DNA from 3 places in the uncultured Phyllobacterium sp. genome. Region 2 is predicted to be linked to each of the others. Evidence: riboswitches for the same ligand, from Rfam matches in the RefSeq annotation. Region 2 holds a riboswitch; each other region holds the start of a gene.
The links. Region 2 has a riboswitch for cobalamin ahead of RDL77_RS14465 (aromatic ring-hydroxylating dioxygenase subunit alpha). Riboswitches for the same ligand answer to the same signal wherever they lie in the genome.
Positions count from the first base shown of each region.

Region 1 (2,259 bases), on a different contig from region 2:
CTTGATTTCAGGCCAGTTGAATGCGGCAACCAGCGGCTGTGGCAGCGCGAGGCCTGACGTCTCAATGACGATATGGTCAAAACGGTCCGGACGGTCGAGCAGTTTGGTCATGGTCGGGATGAAATCGTCGGCCACGGTGCAGCAGATGCAGCCATTGTTCAGCTCGATCACATCCTCGTCGCGGCAGGCTTCGATGCCGCAGCCCTTGAGCAGGCCGCCATCGACGCCGAGATCACCGAATTCATTGATGATGAGTGCGATGCGCTTGCCATTGGCGTTTTCGAGCAGATTGCGGATCATCGTGGTTTTGCCCGAACCGAGAAAACCGGTGATGACCGTTGCTGGAATCTTCTGACCCTGCATATTCCTATCCCTTCATGGTGAGCGGCAGCCCGGCTGCCACGAAATAGACTGTTGCCGCGGCCTGCGCTACGGCCTGATGGAGACGTCCGGCATGGTCGCGAAAATCGCGCGCCATGCGGTTCTCCGGTACGATGCCGAGACCCACTTCGTTCGAAACCAGAACGATCGAGCCTTGAAGTTTCGGCAGCACTTGCACGAGCTGCCGTGTCTCGGCGGTGATATCGCGCTCGGCCATCATCAGATTGGTCAGCCAGAGCGTCAGGCAATCGACAAGGATCGCCTTTCCTTCGGCAGCAACCCCTTGCAGGGTATCCACCAGATCGAGCGGTTCTTCGATGGTGTGCCAGGATGAACCACGCTGCGCCTTGTGCAGGTCGATGCGGACTGACATTTCCTCATCCCAGGACCTGCCGGTTGCGACATAAACGGGTTCAAGGCCGGAAGCCATGATCAGGCCTTCGGCAAAACTGGACTTGCCCGAGCGGGCACCGCCGAGAATGAACGTCACGCCGTGATTCAGCTGGGGCATCGCCGTCACTGCAATCGCGATGATCCGTCAGGTACGATCAAGCGGAATGCGGGCGGGGAAACGAGCGCGTATACAATGCGAGCAGCCATAACAACCTCCGTGCTGGGCCTGAAGGGACACGACCCTTCGGTTCTTGGGCAGGATTGCCCCGAGCGTTTCCTGGGAAACGCTCTATGACTGGCAGGTCTCCTGGCTCGCGGGTCACAGGATGAATGCTGCCTTCCCGGTTTCCCAGTGGCTGCCTTCTGCATATGCGTCAGGCTTTGCATTGATCCTCGCCGCTCTACAGTCGCGGGGTCGGCTGCGGTGGGGTCGCCCTTGAGGGTACAACCGTCGCATTCCCTTTTGATCCCTTGGCCTTTGGCCAATATGGGAACCAATCATGGCTGGGACGTTATTCACCCCCCACGGGAAATGTCAATGGAATCCGCACGGTTTGCTCAGGGAGCGGCACATGCAAGCAGCGCATCCACATCCAGCACTGTTTCAAGCTCGGCGGCGATACTATCCAGCGCGGCGTCCACCCCGGCCTTGTAGTCGAATGTTTCAGCGGCAATGCCCATCGTGCCCAGAAGCGCGGCGCGAAACCGGTCCGCCCCGAAAAGCCCGTGCAGATAGGTGCCGAATACCTTGCCGTCCGCCGATATGGCACCGTCATTGACGCCGTTGATGCGCACCGCGGGGCGCGAACAGTCCGGGCCGGTCGTCCGGCCCAGATGAATCTCGTAGCCATCAAGCGGCAGATCGAACGGCAGCGATTGCGCCGCCACATTGCGCACGGTCTTTTCCGGCTCCATCACCGTATCGATATCGAGATGCCCGAGCCCTGCCGTCTCCGTCACGCTGCCCTCGATGCCGTCGGGATCGCGCACGGTCCGGCCGAGCATCTGGAAACCGCCGCATATGCCGATGATATGGCCGCCGCGCCGCCGGTGCAGGTCGAGATCCCTGTCCCAGCCGTTCTCGCGGAAGCGCAGGAGGTCGCCGATGGTGGATTTGGACCCGGGAATGATGACCAGTCCCGCATCGGCAGGCAGCCGCTCGCCGCTGCGCACCATCACCACATCCACCTGCGGTTCGGCCATCAGCGGGTCGAGATCGTCGAAATTGGCGATGCGGTCGAGCACCGGCACGGCGATCTTCAGCGCCCGGCCCTCGCCCTTCACCAGACGCTCCAGCACGACGGAATCCTCGGCCGGCAGCCGCGCCGCGTCCTTCAGCCATGGCACCACGCCGAAAGACGGCCAGCCGGTGAACTGCGTGATGGCTGTCAGGCCGTCATCGAACAGCGAGACGTCGCCGCGAAACTTGTTGATGATATAGCCGGCAATCATCTCCCGGTCTTCCCGCTGCAGGATCGCATGGGT
Region 1 is NZ_CABSQF010000060.1:11,001-13,259, forward strand. It holds gene cobW (cobalamin biosynthesis protein CobW) at 1-363, opposite strand, end outside; gene cobU (bifunctional adenosylcobinamide kinase/adenosylcobinamide-phosphate guanylyltransferase) at 368-892, opposite strand; cobalamin riboswitch at 1,054-1,288, opposite strand; gene RDL77_RS22690 (cobyric acid synthase) at 1,333-2,259, opposite strand, start outside.
Region 1: another riboswitch for cobalamin. It lies ahead of cobU (bifunctional adenosylcobinamide kinase/adenosylcobinamide-phosphate guanylyltransferase); the one in region 2 lies ahead of RDL77_RS14465 (aromatic ring-hydroxylating dioxygenase subunit alpha).

Region 2 (2,259 bases):
GCGGAACCAGTTCTGGTTGTCGGAACGGAATGTGAAGGTCTTCACATTCGGCGCTTCCTCGATGATCGACAAACACTCCAGCAGATGCAGCCGGTCATTCCATGGCTGCATCTGGTCGAGGTGCGGGTAAGACTGAGGAACGCCCATGTTCATTGTGTACCTATGCTACCTTGCTGAGCCGCGTATCGCCGCCGGAGAGACGCTCTTCCATGAACCTGCAATACCATTCGAGGAATTGCAGCACGCCGCCTTCATGCTCGGGCGAATAGGGGCCGGGCTCGTAGGCGGGCGAGCGGATGCCGAAGGCGTTTTCCTCGACGATCCGGCGGTCCTGGTCATTGGTCTCGAGCCAGACATGCGTCAGTTCCTCGATGGTGTAATCCACGCCCTCAACCGCATCCTTGTGCACCAGCCATTTGGTGGTGACCTGCGTTTCATCCGGGCCGAGCGGCAGCACGCGGAAGGAAATGGCATGGTCGCCGAGGATATGGTTCCAGGTGGTCGGGTAATGGAACAGCAGCAGCGAGCCGATCTGCTTCTCGTTGACACTGTCGCTGAGCTGCCGGCCGACGGCGCGGCGCCCGCTCATCGTATAGCTTTCCGCATCGCGCAGCAGCGGCACACGGGTGGCGCGGTACTGGCCGTCATCGGACATGCGGAAAATGCTGGGCAGGCCTGCCGCTTCGCAACGCTGCCAGTGGGCAGCAATTTCCGGATCGTCAGCGGCGCCCTGGACACCGCTCACGCTCGGCGCTTCCGGAAAGGTCTTGCACAGCTCGGGATGATTGGCCACGCAGTGATAGCACTCGCGGTTGTTTTCCCAGACCAGCTTCCAGTTGCCCTTTTCAACGATGGTGCTCTGATAGGCGACCTTGGTTTCGGTGAGGTGGTGCGGCGCGAGATAGGGCTCGATCAGTGCACGCGTCGCGCTGAAATCGACAGGATTCTGCGCCAGGCAGATGAAGATGTAACCGCCGACGCTTTCGCACTGCACCGGCTTCAGGCTGTGCTGGCTGGCGTCGAAATCATCGCCCATCTGGCGGGCGAACAGCAGGCGCCCGTCAAGCTCGTAGGTCCACTGGTGATAGGGGCAGACGAGCTTGGCCGACGTGCCGCGCTCGGCCGAGCAGACGCGCGAGCCGCGATGGCGGCAGGAATTGTGAAAGGCCCGGATCTGGCCCTGGCGGTCGCGCACGATGACCACGGGATAGTCGCCGACCTGCACCGTGAAGAAGTTGCCGGGCTTGGCGACTTCGCAATCATGGCCGATGAACAGCCAGTCGCGATAAAAGATGTTCTCCATATCGAGCCGGAAATAATCCGGATCGGAATAGAAAGACTGTTCAAGGCCGTAGCCGGGTTTCCGGTTTCTCAGGTTCCGGAGCAGTTCGTTGCGTATATCCATGTCGTGTCCTCGCCTCGATGTTGCGAAAGGACTGACTGGTGGTGACGGAGGAAGAACGCCTGCACGGCCAGCCACCGGCTGATGCCCGCACAGAATCATGCTCCTTGATCGCCCACCGCGATCAGTCGGTTTTCAGTACCGAGGCTGGTTTCCGGGCTCTGGAGTTGCCGTATCGGCTGTCACGACGCCTTCCCGGGGTTGTGACCCAGTGGCTGTTATGCCGTGTTTCACTCCACTACCGTTGCGGGGGCAGCGCCGGGTTTCCGACCGGCTTCCCAATTCTCCGCTTCCCTAGAAAAGCGGCACCTCAAGTGCCCCGATAAAAGCATCCGGCACCCAAAAAGAATAGGTGCGGAAACGACATCGCATTTACGTAAGACGACACGCCGGGCGCGTGTACACTATGTCGCAGATTGGCGATCAAACGGCCTCTGGTTCAATCCAGAACCACCAGTTCCTCGAAATGATTCATATCGACAAAACTGCAGAATGCGGGCGGATTCAACGCAATCACCGGCGATTCACGCCGGATGAATGCTAGGCAATCATCCAGAAGTTCCTGCCAGGCCCTGAGCCTTTCATCCGGGAACCGCGCGATCGGATAGGCCAGCGTGATGTGGAAGACATAGGTGTCGTGATCAGGATGCCGGTAACCGAACGGCACGGCCAGTTCGTCGCGCCAGGCGCGCATGATGCGCTCGTCATATTCGCTCGCACCCGCCACTGTCAGGCCTGCGGGCGTGACATCGATCACCTCGACGTTGAACGGCCCGCATCCCTCGAAATCCCGCAGGCGATCCACATAAAGCCGCGTCATGTCGTTGATGCTTGTCTCCAGCGGAACATCATCCGGC
Region 2 is NZ_CABSQF010000022.1:4,155-6,413, reverse strand. It holds gene RDL77_RS14470 (hybrid-cluster NAD(P)-dependent oxidoreductase) at 1-153, opposite strand, end outside; gene RDL77_RS14465 (aromatic ring-hydroxylating dioxygenase subunit alpha) at 161-1,405, opposite strand; cobalamin riboswitch at 1,530-1,730, opposite strand; gene RDL77_RS14460 (DUF1868 domain-containing protein) at 1,842-2,259, opposite strand, start outside.

Region 3 (2,259 bases), on a different contig from region 2:
GGATGACATAGCCGATCTCGCGCTGGATACGCGCGTTGAGATCGACGACGAAATTCACCGTGTTCGTCGGGCTGCGATCGATGGTTGCAAGGAAAGCCGAAACCAGCGGTCCGGCCGGTTCCGGTTTCATATAGATCGACAGGTCGTCGCTGATCTCTTCGGGATAGCTGAACGGCCAGGTTTCGGCGACCGGTTCGACGAAGAAATCGAACGGATTGTAGACGGTCATATCAGCGACGAGATCGACCTCGATCTTCAGCTCCGTCACCGGTTCGGGAAAGACGAAGCGGGCGAGGAAATTACCGTAGGGATCCTGCTGCAGGTTGACGAAATGATTGGCCGGACTGACTTTCAGGGAATGGCTGAGAACTTTTGTCCGGGAATGGGGTGCCGGCTGGAGCCGGATGATCTGCGGCCCGAGCATGATGGGCCGGTCATACCGGTAATGCGTCAGATGATAGACTGCTGCGTGAATTGCCATATCGCCTCAAAAGTCTGATTCAAAAAAAACCGCGGTTCCACAAATGCTCCCCGCACTCTAACGAGTTACCGGCCAATTGAAATCTTTCATTTGCCAAAAATTTTGGCAGCAGCAAAAATTGCCGCATAAACGTGCTTGCAACTGCGCGGCTGGCCGCATAGCATCCGCACCGATGGTTTCTTCCGCACGACAACGCGGGAGATGAAAAGGGAACACGGTGAGGCGTACCCAAAAGGGACCGAGACCGTGGCTGCCCCCGCAACTGTAAGCGGTGAGCGATGCCTGACATGCCACTGACCGGAAGGTCGGGAAGGCAAGGCGAAGCTGAGACCCGCGAGCCAGGAGACCTGCCATCTCATCTACAATTCGAACCGGACGGGGTGTGCCGGGAGCGATGCGATGTCCTCTCCCGCATTGTCGCGATGGTGCATTGGCCGCGTTCCCCTAACCTTTGTCCACAAGGCAAGGCACCGGCATGACCACGCCAATACCCGACCACCAGATTATCGTCTGCACCCCGTGCAAGACCGCCGGCGGCCTGCCGCGGCCGGGACAGCCATGACACATCGGGTATTGACCAATGTTATAACGTTACTATACGAGAGCGAAGCGTCCGCGATGACGCGACGACGTTTACCGGTTGGGATTTGACACCATGTGCCTTGCCTGCAGTCACGGATATCCGCCCATGAGCCATGTCGCCCTGCGTGCCGACGAGGTGACGTTCCGCACAGCCGGCCAGACGCTGGTGGATGAGGTATCGCTCGACATCGTGCGCGGCGCGCGTCTTGCCATTATCGGGCCGAATGGCGCCGGGAAATCCACACTTTTGCGCATGCTGGCCGGGCTGTTGCGCCCCTCCTCCGGCAGCATCCATCTCGACGGTACGGCAATAGACCGGCTGCCGCCGAAGGAACGGGCCAGGAGATTTGCCTTCGTCGGCCAGACCGACATGCCGGACCCGCAATTGCTGGTGGACGATTATGTATCCCTTGGCCGCATTCCGCACACCGGCACCCTGACCAAGGTGAAAGACCGGGATATCGTGGCGGAAGCCCTGCTCCGCGCCGGGATCGCCGCGTTTTCGCGCCGTCCCATCGGCTCGCTCTCCGGCGGCGAAAGGCAGCGCGTGCAGCTGGCGCGCGCCATCGCCCAGCAGCCTGACATCCTGTTTCTCGACGAACCCACCAATCACCTCGACCCGAAGGCGCGCAGCGAATTGCTGGCGCTGGTCGCCGGTCTCGACGTGACGACCATCGCGGTGCTGCACGACCTGCCGCTGGTGGCGCCGTTTGCCACCCACGTCGCCGTCATGCATGCCGCCCAGCTCGTCGCCGCCGGCACACCCGACGAAACGCTGACGCCGCGCATCGTCAGCGATGTCTTCGATCTCGATGTCCTGCGCCTGCGCCATCCCTCGCAGGATCGCGATCTCATGGTGTTCGAAGCACCCGGACCAACCACAAAACAAACTGCTCAGCTACGGAGAATTTGATGAAAAGAATGCTGCTCGCCCTCGCCTTGTCGGCGCTGTCCGCCCCCACATGGGCGTTTCCCGTGACGGTCGACAGTTGCGGCAAGCCCGTCACCTTCGAGGCCGCGCCCAAGCGTGCGGTCATCCAGGACATCAACATGAGCGAAATGGCCTTCGCCCTGCACCTGCAATCCTCGATGGTCGGGGTTTCGGGCATTACCGGCTGGTACAAGCTGGACGACGCGTTCAAGAAGCAGCTGGGCGCCATTCCCGAGCTTGCGCCAAAATATCCGACCCTTGAAAA
Region 3 is NZ_CABSQF010000015.1:19,363-21,621, reverse strand. It holds gene RDL77_RS11165 (DUF2126 domain-containing protein) at 1-481, opposite strand, end outside; cobalamin riboswitch at 638-851, shown strand; gene RDL77_RS11160 (ABC transporter ATP-binding protein) at 1,170-1,976, shown strand; gene RDL77_RS11155 (ABC transporter substrate-binding protein) at 1,976-2,259, shown strand, end outside.
Region 3: another riboswitch for cobalamin. It lies ahead of RDL77_RS11160 (ABC transporter ATP-binding protein); the one in region 2 lies ahead of RDL77_RS14465 (aromatic ring-hydroxylating dioxygenase subunit alpha).